3 regions of the Rahnella sp. 2050 genome follow, and region 1 is predicted to be linked to each of the others. Evidence: predicted binding sites of a transcription regulator. Region 1 holds the regulator's gene; each other region holds the start of a gene.
What was found. The regulator PurR, encoded in region 1, represses purine synthesis genes. The targets are predictions, from matches to a motif close to CANGCAAACGTTTGCNTG.
Positions count from the first base shown of each region.

Region 1 (4,274 bases):
CAAAAATGGCTTCCCAGTCAAAATGATTGAGTACCCACGCACCAAGTAATGGTGCCAGTGCCGGAGAAAGAGCCACTAACGGCATAATGCTGGCGAAGGTTTTTTTCGCCACATCGGCAGAGAAACGGTCAACAACGATTGCCTGCCAGGTGACTGCGGCGGCACAAACGCCCATCGCCTGTAAGAAGCGCAGGGCCAGAAGGGCGCGTACATTCTCAACCCAGATAACGCCCAGACAACCGACCGCAAACAGTGTCAGACCAAGAAGCAATACCGGTTTACGGCCGATCCTGTCTGACAACGGCCCCCATAACAACTGACCGAGAGCAAATCCGCCGAGAAAAATGCTCAGACTTGCGCTGATCATCCCGGGGCTGGTCATCAGACTGGTTTGCATGGCGCTGAACGCAGGCAGATACATATCAGTGGCTAAAAAGCCCAGCATGCTCAGTCCCGCGAGATAGAGCATAAATCCAAAGGAGGGTTTCATTATCGTCTCATTAATTTATTTATTGCAGATGATGTGATGCAGATTACATACCGGAGGCGGAGTTTAACGCTTTGATAACAGGCTTGTGAAACGCTAATATTTGCACTCTGCTATCAAAAATATTGAAGGCTGAATTATGTGGTCAGAATACGCCCTTGAAGTGGTAGATGCCGTGGCAAGAACAGGTAGTTTTAGTGCGGCAGCGCAAGATTTGCACCGCGTACCTTCTGCTATCAGCTATACCGTCCGTCAGCTTGAGCAGTGGCTGGCCGTGCCGTTGTTTGAACGTCGCCATCGTGACGTGGTACTGACGCCTGCGGGAAAGGTTTTTGTCGATGAAGCGCGGATTCTGACAAAAAAAATGATAGCCACGCGCCGGCAGTGTCAGCAGGTGGCGAACGGCTGGCGCGGCGAATTACGTGTGGCGGTTGACCGGATTGTAAAACCCGCACGGACACGGCGTCTGGTGCTCGATTTCTACCGCCATTTTGCGGACACCGAACTCATTATTCACTCAGAAGTGTTTAATGGTGTCTGGGATGCGCTGGTTGACGGGCGGGCAGACGTGGCGATCGGTGCTACACGCGCGATACCGGTTGGCGGGGGCTTCAGTTTTCGTGACATGGGATTTATGGACTGGCATTGCGTCGTCAGCCCGCAACATCCGCTGGCTCAGTTATCCGGCGCGCTGAATGATGATGAGTTGCGGCCTTATCCTGCACTCTGTCTGGAAGACACCTCCCGGACATTGCCTAAGCGGGATACATGGACGCTTGATAACCAGCGGCGGCTGGTCGTGCCAGACTGGACCTGTGCGCTGGAATGCCTGACCGAAGGCTTATGCGTGGGTATGATGCCGGTTCATCGCGTCACGCCGTGGATAGAACAGAAAAAGTTGCAGGTGCTGACGCTGGAAAATACGTTTCCCGACAGCCCGTGTTGCCTGACGTGGGATCAAAGCAATCCGTCACCCTCGCTGGCCTGGTTGCTGGAATATATGGGCGATACAGAAACCATGAATCAGGAATGGCTGCGTGATTAGAAAAAAACGCCTGCATCTGCAGGCGTTCGATATCTGTTAACGGCGGTAATCGCGGTACGGACCATCGGCTACGGAACGGCGTTCGACCAGTTTCGGATGCACCTCAATGGTCTGAGACTCTTCACGCTTACTGACAATTCTGTCCAGCAACATGGTAAAGGCCATTTCACCCAGACGTTCTTTCGGCTGATGCACGGTTGTCAGCGCGGGGGAGAAGTAACGGGCGTTACGCACATTGTCGTAACCGATTACGGAAATATCCTGAGGGACGCGCAGGCCCAGTTCGTCTGCGGCACAGATTGCGCCCATTGCCATCACATCGCCGCCACAAAATACGGCAGTCGGGCGGTGCTTCTGCATCAGAATTTTATGCATCGCCTGATAGCCCGATTCCGGCTCGAAATCGCCCTGAACCACCCATTCGTCACGCAGCGGAATATTGGCTTCAGTCAGTGCTTTCACAAAACCCTGGAAGCGGCCACCGCCGGTATTACGTGCCAGTTGGCCCGGGATCACCCCAATATCACGATGACCGCGTTCAATCAGATAACGCCCGGCCATGTAACCCCCTTCGAAAGCATTATCAATAATGCTGTCGGTGAAGTTCTTACGCGCTTCGCCCCAGTCCATGACCACCATTGGGATCGAACGGTGCTCCTCGAGCATATTGAGCAACTCATCAGGATATTCCGCGCACATCACCAGCAAGCCATCGACGCGTTTTTGCGCCAGCATTTGCAGGTAGGCTTGTTGTTTTTCCAGATTATTATGCGAGTTACACAAAATCAGCGTATAGCCTTTGGAGAAGCAGCTGTTTTCTACGGCTTCAATCACTTCGGCAAAATAGGGCGCTTCGCTGGAGGTGGCAAGCAGACCGATCGTTTTGGTGTTATTGACCTTCAGACTGCGGGCTACAGCACTCGGCGAGTAATGTAACTCTTTGATTGCAAGGAGAACCGCTTCTTTGGTTTCTTCGGCGACGAAACGTGTTTTATTGATGACGTGCGACACGGTTGTAGTGGAAACGCCAGCGCGCTTTGCGACATCTTTAATCGTTGCCATGTAAACAATGACTCCTGAACTCACGTGTTTCAGCACGTTAGCATTATGTTAATCGTTTGCTTGCGTGGATCTCACTGCTGGCTTCTAAAAGGGCAGTGAAATCGTTGGGTGGATTCTTCAGAATGAGGCGTGAAATGCTCTCGGGTGAAATCAACCGGCACACAGGCGTGTTAACCGACAATTTTCTCTTATAATGCAGGAAAGTGGAAGTAAAATTCTCAGGGATACATTGTCATTCAGCACAAGATTTTAAATGTTAATTATGCGAAAATGCGTTGGCACACAATTAGTGTGGCTTAAAAAATGCCACAATTTGATCCGAAAGGGGGTTTGATGGACAGCAACCTGAAATTATCGTTGATCACCACGGTATGCGCTTTGCTTATGATTATCGCTTTCAGCTTCACTGCGGTGATGAACTGATTCAGTAAGTGAACCGCCATAAAAAAGGGCGATTCCTGTTACAGGAATCGCCCTTTTCAATTTTACGCAGTGGCCGTTACCGCCGATACTCTTCCCTGCAGAAACTCTTCGTTAAATGCTATTCAATGGCTGATTAGCGAAACTTCAGACTTAACGAATTGTTTATTATCGGATCGTTTTCGGCGTCATTACCCGGCGTGCACCCACATAATGATCTTGCCAGTAATCGTCGCCGAGAGAGGTGATTTTAATGTCTTCGCCCGTTCTTGGAGACTGAATAAACTTGCCGTTCCCCACGTAAACACCAACATGGTCTGCTGCGCCGCGGTTATTGATTCTGAAGAACACCAGATCACCGCTTTCAAGTTCGCCGCGTTTAACCGGAGCCGCATCGCGCAGGTGATACATTTCATTCGCTGTGCGTGGCATTTTAATACGGATCAAATCTTTGTAGGCGTAATAGACTAAGCCGCTGCAATCAAAACCGGTATTCGGCGAGGTTCCGCCCCAGCGATACGGTTTTCCTACCTGATGCATCAGTTTGGTCATCGCCGTTTGCTGGGCATGCTGATAGCGTTTTTTATGCGTTGCACTTAGCGTAATCGGTTTGCTGTCTTCTTCGGGCTTTTTACCTTTACGGTGCCGGCCATACGCTTCTTTTTTACTGACCCTTTCCGTGCTGTTTTTCGCGAGTGAACGGGTTTTGGCGTGTTTCACTGTTTTGCTTTCGGCCCGCGTGGTCTTCAGTGTCTTTTCTTTTTTACTTTCGGCCCGGGTCGTTTTGACACTTTTCTCCGTCGTGGTCTTTCGTTTAGCCAGTTCGGTACTTTTAACTTTCTTCTTCGAATTCTTGTCCTGAATTTTTTGTTCTGTCACTGGCGCGATTTTAGTTTTTTTACTGGTTTTCGCGGCCACCGTTTTTCGCTTTCGCCGTTCTTCAGGTGCAGCCTGATTAACATGGCTTTTACGCTGATCGGCAGAAACACGTGTCTGCGGCGATGCATGTGCCATATTCAGAAATAGCTGGGTAAAGAGCAGCACAAAAAGCGTGAACAGTAAGCGCATAGCTTCGTTACCATGAGTGGTAGGTTAAACATCAGGGATGTCAGAGTATTGCCTAAAAGAACCTGACAAAAAAGCACGAATTGACTCGATTCTAGATCATATTGTGAGAAAAAGTTAATGGCTTTTTTTATGTCGAAATAACCGCCATTTTTAGTCAAAAAAATAACCACTTTTCATGGTGTTAATATTTAA
Region 1 covers NZ_JBEPKE010000006.1:191,996-196,269, forward strand. The annotation lists gene punC (purine nucleoside transporter PunC) at 1-490, opposite strand, end outside; gene punR (DNA-binding transcriptional activator PunR) at 627-1,532, shown strand; gene purR (HTH-type transcriptional repressor PurR) at 1,569-2,594, opposite strand; gene cydH (cytochrome bd-I oxidase subunit CydH) at 2,928-3,017, shown strand; gene ABIC79_RS20645 (C40 family peptidase) at 3,183-4,082, opposite strand.

Region 2 (4,274 bases), on a different contig from region 1:
GGTGTATTTAATGAGGATCAGGCAGGAAACTAAACTGCCTGATCGTAAACATCATCCCTGTCAACGCGGAATGCTGCTGGCATTAGCCGGTCATGCATCACTTTAATAGCATCCCCCAGCACCATGCCGCGCCCTGCGACCGTCAGCCGTTCCTGCGCCAGCAGGCACAGACTGGCATTATCACCGGATTCTACCACCAGTAATGTCGCCTGTTCACCGCTTTCCATCACCTGCACCTGAGCAAGCTGACCATTAGCAGGCTGGAAAGGACGCATCTGCTGACTGAAATGCCAGCTCTTCGGCATCAGCGGTTTTAAAAAACGATAAGCGACTAAGGCATTCAGAACTAATTCAGCGCGTTGTTCAGCTGCGAGACGAATATGTTTGCACTGTTCTTCAAAATCAAAATACAGCGCCGCATCATCGACACAAAATGACATATTTCCGAAAGCATCAGGAGTTAACATTTTGGCGGGAAAACGGGAACGGAAAATCATGCCATTGGCGAGGTCCAGCATAAGCCGGTCATGTTCTGTATCAAAATACCAACGCCAATTATCATCTGGTTTAATTTTCATTTCGTCATCCTGTTTACCCTCATGCCCTCTGCCTGACTTCATTACCGGCTAATCTGTAAGAATAGATTTTTCAGTAACGAAACGATATCAGACAAATCCTGAGCCTGAATTACGGTCAGTGGACAAAATATAGACGAGCCGGGTTAATAAATAAACCCCTGACTCGTCTTCAGGATGAAAAATATTAGATATGGGTAACAATATCTTTGATCAGACCCGGACCTTTAAAGATAAAGCCGGAATAGATTTGAATTAAGGAAGCGCCTGCGGCCATTTTCTCACGGGCCGCCGTTAATGAATCAATACCGCCAACACCAATAACCGGCAGACGCCCTTGTAATTCATGAGAGAGCATACGGATAATTTCTGTGCTGCGCAGCTGCAACGGGCGCCCGCTCAGACCACCAACCTGTTCGCAATAATTTAGCCCCTGAACCAGTTTACGATCGAGTGTGGTATTGGTCGCAATCACGCCATCCATATTATGGCGCACTAAACTGTCGGCTATTTGGATCAATTCTTCCTCAGAAAGATCCGGTGCGATCTTCACCGCAACAGGCACATATTTCTGATGGCGTTGCTGTAACTCAAGCTGCTTATTCTTAATCGCTGCCAGCAAATCATCCAGCGCTTCACCGTATTGCAGTGAACGTAATCCCGGCGTGTTAGGTGATGAAATATTCACCGCGATATAACCGGCGTACGGATATACCTTTTCCATACAGGTCAGATAATCGTCTGCGCCGTGCTCAACAGGCGTATCTTTATTCTTGCCAATATTAATCCCCAGAATGCCGCCAAAATGTGATTTTTTGACATTATTCACCAGATTATCCACGCCATGGTTATTGAAACCCATGCGGTTAATCAGGCCTTCAGCTTCCACAATACGGAATAAACGCGGCTTATCATTACCGGCCTGCGCACGCGGGGTCACAGTACCGACTTCAATAAATCCAAAGCCCATTGCGCCCAGCGCATCAATACATTCGCCGTCTTTATCCAGGCCTGCGGCCAGTCCCAAAGGGTTCTTAAAGGATAATCCCATGCAGTTTACCGGTTTTGTGGGCACTGACTGGCGGATCAAGAATTCAAACGGGGTGCCGGAAATGCGGCTCAACTGACGAAAGGTTAACTCGTGGGCGCGCTCTGGATCGAGCTGAAACAGTGCTTTCCTGACAAGAGGATAATACATGGAGACTCCTGGATTCCCGGTGGCTAGACGGGGCGGTATTATTGACTAAGCGCCGGACAATTGGAAATGATAACCGGCATATTGGCCAAATAATTGCTTCGCTGCGCAAACGATTACCTTTTTGTTACCTTTAATTCACTTTTATTTCCTTTCCCCCCATCGCCCCACAGCACACCCGACACGTGCTTTATCTGATTTGAAACTTTCCATAGCCAAAATTGAGATTTCCGCTGCGCCGCCTCTGCCTGCTAGGTTTACCTCACTTCGTTAAGAAAAATGATAGTTCTATAACAGATTGTTATAAGGAATAAGCAAATGCGTGTAGTGACTCTGGCAGGCAGTCCGCGACAACCCTCCCGCTCCTCTTCCCTGCTGGCACTCAGCCACCAGTGGCTGGCGAGCCGTGGCGTTGAAGTCTTTACCTACAATATTCAGGATTTTTCAGCAGACGATCTGCTTTTCGCTAATTTTGGCAGCCCGCAACTCAAGCAACTGAATGCTGAACTGGCGAGTGCTGATGGCCTGATCGTCGCCACACCAGTGTATAAGGCGTCTTTTTCCGGCGCACTGAAAACCCTGCTCGATTTACTGCCAGAACGCGCGCTCGACCATAAAGTGGTGTTGCCACTGGCTACAGCCGGATCTATCGGCCATATGCTGGCCGTCGATTACGCCCTAAAACCGGTACTCGCCTCGCTGAAAGCACAGGAAGTTTTGCAGGGCGTTTTCGCAGATGACAGCCTGATCACCGATTATCAGACGTTCCCTGCGAAGCTGGCCCCCGCACTGGAAGAGCGTTTGATCGAATCTCTGGAAAACTTCTACCTGGCGCTGAGCCGCCGCCGTCCGCAGCTTCCGTCTGTTGCATCCCTTTCTGCGCAAGCACTGCGTGTCTGACTTTAAAAGGAATTAATCATGCCTGCTTCTTTCTCTTTATTACGCCGTATCCCGGTTGTGGCCAGCCTGCTGACCAGCCTTTTCCTGAGCGGCACCGCAACGGCTCAGGAAAAGGATCCGGCGCAATTACGTATTGCCTATCAGAAAGGATCTGTCGGACTGGTGCTGGCGAAATCACACCAGTTACTGGAAAAACGTTTCCCGGACACAAAAATAAGCTGGGTAGAATTCCCTGCCGGGCCGCAAATTCTTGAAGCGCTGAACGTCGGAAGTATTGATCTGGGCGGTACCGGTGATTTGCCGCCGTTGTTCGCGCAGGCAGCGGGGGCAGATTTGTTGTATATCGGCTCTGAACCCCCGAAACCGAAAGCAGAAGTGATTCTGGTCGACAGCAACAGTCCGATCAAAACCGTCGCAGATCTCAAAGGTCATAAAGTCGCTTTCCAGAAAGGCTCCAGTTCGCACAACCTGCTGTTGCGTGCCCTGCAACAGGCGGGCCTGAAATTCAGCGATATCCAGCCGGTCTATCTGACCCCTGCCGATGCACGGGCCGCATTCCAGCAACATGATGTGGATGCCTGGGCTATCTGGGATCCGTATTATTCGGCCGCGCAAGTTCAGGGTGATGTGCGCGTTCTGACCGACGGCTCGACGCTCCACCAGACGGGCTCCTTCTATCTGGCACCGAAAAAATACACCGAGGCCAATCCTCAGTTCATCAGTCAGGTTCTGGAAGTGTTAACGCAGGCGAATGCGCTGACCAAAACTGACCGTGAACAAAGTATCAAACTGCTTTCTCAGTCGATGGGGTTACCGGAAAAAGTGGTCGCCTCTTATCTGGATCATCTGCCGGATATGCCTATCACGCCGGTCAGTGCGGAAACAGAAAAGCGCCAGCAGCAAACCGCCGATTTGTTCTATCAGAACCATATTTTGCCAAAGCCGGTTGAAATTAAAGACCGCATCTGGAAACCAGCCGTACAAGCTAACTGAACATCCATTTAGCCGCCGCTGAGCGGTAACGAATCGCACACTTTGAGAGGAACACAACGATGAGTCTGAACGTATTCTGGTTTTTACCTACCCACGGCGACGGCCGCTATTTAGGCACAGAAGAAGGTGCCCGCGTGGTCGATCACGGCTATCTTCAGCAGATCGCGCAAGCGGCTGACCGTTTAGGTTTTGGCGGCGTGCTACTGCCAACGGGTCGTTCATGCGAGGACTCATGGCTGGTAGCGGCTTCCCTGATTTCTGTCACACAACGTCTGAAATTCCTGGTGGCGCTGCGTCCCGGCATTATTTCTCCGACACTGGCAGCCCGTCAGGCGGCAACACTCGACCGGCTTTCCGGCGGTCGTGCACTGTTTAATCTGGTGACCGGTGGCGATCCGGCTGAACTGGCGGCTGAAGGTTTACACCTCAATCATAAAGAACGTTATGAAGCGTCGGCGGAATTTACGCGTATCTGGCGTCGTGTTCTGGAAGGTGAAACCGTCGATTACGAAGGCAAACACATTCAGGTCAAAGGCGCGAGCCTGATGCATCCACCGGTTCAATACCCCCGCCCGCCGCTGTATTTCGGTGGTTCTTCCGACGAAGCGCAG
Region 2 covers NZ_JBEPKE010000001.1:921,507-925,780, forward strand. The annotation lists gene ABIC79_RS04135 (cell division protein ZapC) at 30-578, opposite strand; gene pyrD (quinone-dependent dihydroorotate dehydrogenase) at 763-1,773, opposite strand; gene ssuE (NADPH-dependent FMN reductase) at 2,089-2,670, shown strand; gene ABIC79_RS04150 (sulfonate ABC transporter substrate-binding protein) at 2,689-3,663, shown strand; gene ssuD (FMNH2-dependent alkanesulfonate monooxygenase) at 3,723-4,274, shown strand, end outside.
Region 2: the regulator PurR is predicted to act here: its motif matches at 1,876-1,893, upstream of pyrD (quinone-dependent dihydroorotate dehydrogenase).

Region 3 (4,274 bases), on a different contig from region 1:
TTTATGCCGCAAACAGCGAATTTTCTCAACAGGTTAGCCAAATGGAGGCAATAAAAAGCGGCAGAGGTTCCAGACCCTCTGCCGCTGTTGCACGCGGATTACATCCTGCTTTTACTTCTCGTGAGGGAAAACCAGATTCAGAACAATCGCAGTAATGCCGCCCGCTGCAATGCCAGAAGAGAGAAGGGTTTTCAGCCAGTCCGGTGCGAATTGCAGGATCAGCGGCTGCTGAGAAACACCCATACCGACGGCGAGAGAAAGCGCCATGATCATAATCGCGCGGCGATTCAGACGCTCGCGGGAAACAATGCGCACACCCGAAGCGGCAATGGTACCGAACATCACGATGGTCGCGCCGCCCAGTACCGGTTCAGGAATATGCTGCACAAATCCCGCAACAGCCGGGAACAGCCCGAGGATGATCAGCATCAGCGCGACCACAAAACCGACATAGCGGCTGGCAACGCCGGTCAGTTGAATGACGCCGTTGTTCTGCCCGAAGCAGGAATTCGGGAAGGTGTTAAATACAGCAGAAAGCATCGAGTTCAGGCCATTGGCCAGAACGCCGCCTTTGATGCGCTTCATGTACAGCGGGCCGCTGACCGGTTGCTCAGAAACGTCCGAGGTTGCGGTAATATCACCGATGGTTTCCAGCGATGTCACCATGAAAATCAGCATCAGCGGGATCAGCAAATTCCAGTCAAAACCCAGTCCGTAATACAGCGGCGTTGGTAATGTTATCCAGTTGCTTTGCGCGGCTGGCGCAACGGTTGGCAACATGCCCGTCATCCAGGCCACCAGATAACCCACCGCCATGGCGATAACCAGAGAGGCGACACGCAGGTAAGGGTTACGTTGACGGTTCAGCAGAACAATCACTACCAGCACGACGGCAGCCAGCAGCAGATTTTTCGGTGCCCCGAATGTGTGATCGCTCATGGCCGCATAACCGCCGCCGATAGACGTCAGACCGACCTGAATCAGCGACAGCCCGATAATCATCACCACGATGCCGGAAACCAGCGGCGTAATGATGCGGCGTGCGAGATGCAGGAAACGGGAAAGAATGATTTCAGTGCAGGAAGCCAGCATCAGGGTGCCGAACAGCGCCGCCATCATGGTCGACACATCCGCACCGCCATTTTTCAGCGCCATTCCGCCCATGATCAGCGGCGCAACAAAGTTAAAGCTGGTGCCCTGAATCGAGAGTAAACCCGAGCCGACCGGTCCCCAGGTTTTAATCTGCAAAATAGAAGCCAGGCCGGAGGCGAACAGCGACATGCTGATGATGTGCTGCGTGTCCTGCGCAGGCAAACCCAGCGCCTGGCAAATCAGTAGTGCTGGTGTGATTACCGCAACAAACATCGCCAGCAAATGCTGACAGGCGGCGAATAACGTTTGAGGTAATGGCGGGCGGTCCTCGAGCCGGTAAATCAGTTCACTTTTTTGCTGGCGGGAAAGATCGGGTTGCTGTGTTTCTTGTTCTGCGGTTTGCGAACTCATGCTGTGGCATTCCAATAAGCGGCAAAGCGGGCATTTTTATTGAAATTAACGACAAAAGCAATCGTTTGCTAATGGCAATATTCCTCGACTGGTTTTGGATTGGACGGGATTTATGGCCTGTTTTTCTTGCCTGACGCAGCTTGAATGACTTCTAATTCAGCTTCTGGGAAAAAACATGTCAGTGAAGTTTTTATAACTCGATAATTTTATTGGATTTATTTTAAAATGGAGTTCGTCAATGATTCAACTCGACACCTACGGCACCTTGGTTGCCGCCACGTTGGTGCTCCTTTTAGGACGGAAATGCGTCCAGTCGGTCAAATTCCTCAAAAAATACACCATTCCTGAACCCGTTGCCGGTGGTTTGCTGGTCGCTTTATTGTTACTGATCGCCAACCAGATATTCGGCTGGGAAGTCGGTTTCGACATGTCTTTAAAAGAGCCACTGATGCTGGCATTTTTTGCCACGATCGGTCTTAACGCCAATCTGGCAAGTCTGCGGGCAGGCGGTAAATCGCTGTTTCTGCTGGTGTTTGTCGTCGTGGGCTTACTGCTTTTGCAAAATGCCATCGGTATCGGAATGGCGAAAATGCTCGGGCTGGATCCGCTGATGGGGTTGCTGGCGGGGTCGATTACCCTTTCAGGTGGCCACGGCACCGGCGCGGCATGGAGCAAGCTGTTTATCGAGCGTTATGGCTTTGAAAATGCGACGGAAGTCGCGATGGCTTGCGCAACTTTTGGTCTGGTGCTCGGCGGTATTATTGGGGGGCCGGTAGCGCGCTATCTGGTCAGCCATTCTTCCACCCCCAACGGAAACCCCGAGGATATGGTCGATCCGAGCGCATTTGAGAAACCGTCGATTGGCAGGATGATTACACCACTGGTGATGGTTGAAACCATTGCCCTGATCGCGATTTGCCTGATGGCAGGGACATATACCGCCAGTCTGTTGCAAGGCTCGGCATTTGAAATCCCAACCTTTGTCTGCGTGCTCTTCGTTGGTGTGATCCTGAGTAATATGCTGGCATGGCTCGGTTTTTATCGTGTCTTCGACCGTGCGGTATCCGTGCTGGGTAACGTCAGTTTGTCACTGTTCCTTGCCATGGCATTGATGAGCCTTAAGTTGTGGGAGATGGCGGCACTCGCCTTGCCGATGATGGCGATTCTTATCGTTCAAGCCCTCGCGATGGCGCTTTACGCGATTTTCGTGACTTATCGCGTGATGGGGAAAAACTACGATGCGGCGGTATTGGCGGCAGGACACTGTGGTTTCGGGCTGGGTGCCACCCCGACGGCCATTGCCAATATGCAGGCGATCACCAACCAGTTTGGCCCTTCGCATCTGGCGTTTCTGGTGGTGCCGATGGTGGGCGCATTCTTCATCGATATCGCCAATGCGATTGTGATTAAACTCTATCTGATGCTGCCTGTATTCCCGGCTATCAGCTAAAAAAACAGGCACAGAAACATCGCTTCTGTGCCTGACTATTCCTTCCCGTCGGGTTTATTGTGCCGCGTCCGCCTTCTCAGTGAACACCTGTTCGGCCTCAGCGGCTTTTTCCTGCGTCAGTAACTGCTTCTCGTAGACTTTGAAGAATGGATAATAAATTACCATCGACAGTGCCATCAGCAGGATAACCAGAACCGACACTTTGAAATCCCAGCCCATCGCCCAGGCCGCCCCGATCGGTGCCGGCGATGTCCAGGGGACCAGTGAAATCATATGCGGGAGCAGATCCGTCGATACGGCCAGATAGGCGATAACGGCATTGACCATCGGTGCCAGCAGGAAGGGGATGAAAAATACCGGATTCATGACGATAGGTGTGCCAAAAATCACCGGCTCATTGATATTGAAACAGCTTGGCACCAGACTGAGTTTCCCCATGGTGCGCAGATGCGCTGACTTACTGCGACAAAACAGCAGCACCAGTCCCATTGTCGCGCCGGACCCGCCAATCACGATCAGGAAATTCCAGAATGCCTCGGTCATGATGTGCGTCATGGGTAAACCGGCAGCGAGATCTGTCTGATTCAGGCCGAGATTGGTTAACCAAAAAGCCTGCAACATGCCAGATACAATGGCCGAGCCATGAATGCCGGCGAACCACAACAGGTGGCAAATCAGCACGGCGAGAAGTACAGCAGGCAGTGAGTCTGCGGCAGAAATCAGGGGTTCGAACAGCGCCATAATCGCCTGTGGCAGCAACATATCAAACCCTGACTGGACCAGTAAGCTCAGCGGGAAAAGTGTAATCACCACGGCCACAATCGGGATCAGTAAATCAAACGAATGCTTAATGTTTGAAGGTACCTGTTCGGGTAAACGGATACCGATATTGTATTTTTTCAATAACCGCGTCAGTTCGGTGACATAAATCGCCACCAGAATAGCCGTAAAGATCCCCACGCCGCCCAGCGCCGTCGTCGACATCTTTTCATCAATCTGCGGTGCGGCGACCAGCAGGAAAGACATCAGCGCCAGCATTGCGGTCATGAACGGGTCTAGCTTGTAACTTCTTGCCAGATTGTAGGCAATCGATGCCGAGATGTAGATGGACATAATGCCCATCGTCATATTGAACGGCGTCAGGATCTGCACTTCATATTTTGCCGAGAGCGCCAGCCAGCTTCTGGCGAAGCCCCATGAAGATTCGGGCGAAAATGGCGGGTGAACAAAAACCAGTAAAAACGAACCAACAATCATAAAGGGCATTGCTGAGATGAAGCCATCACGCACTGCCATGACATGTCGCTGTGAGGATAATCGT
Region 3 covers NZ_JBEPKE010000010.1:21,651-25,924, forward strand. The annotation lists gene ABIC79_RS23255 (nucleobase:cation symporter-2 family protein) at 112-1,503, opposite strand; gene gltS (sodium/glutamate symporter) at 1,742-2,953, shown strand; gene ABIC79_RS23265 (PTS cellobiose transporter subunit IIC) at 3,008-4,274, opposite strand, start outside.
Region 3: the regulator PurR is predicted to act here: its motif matches at 1,558-1,575, upstream of ABIC79_RS23255 (nucleobase:cation symporter-2 family protein).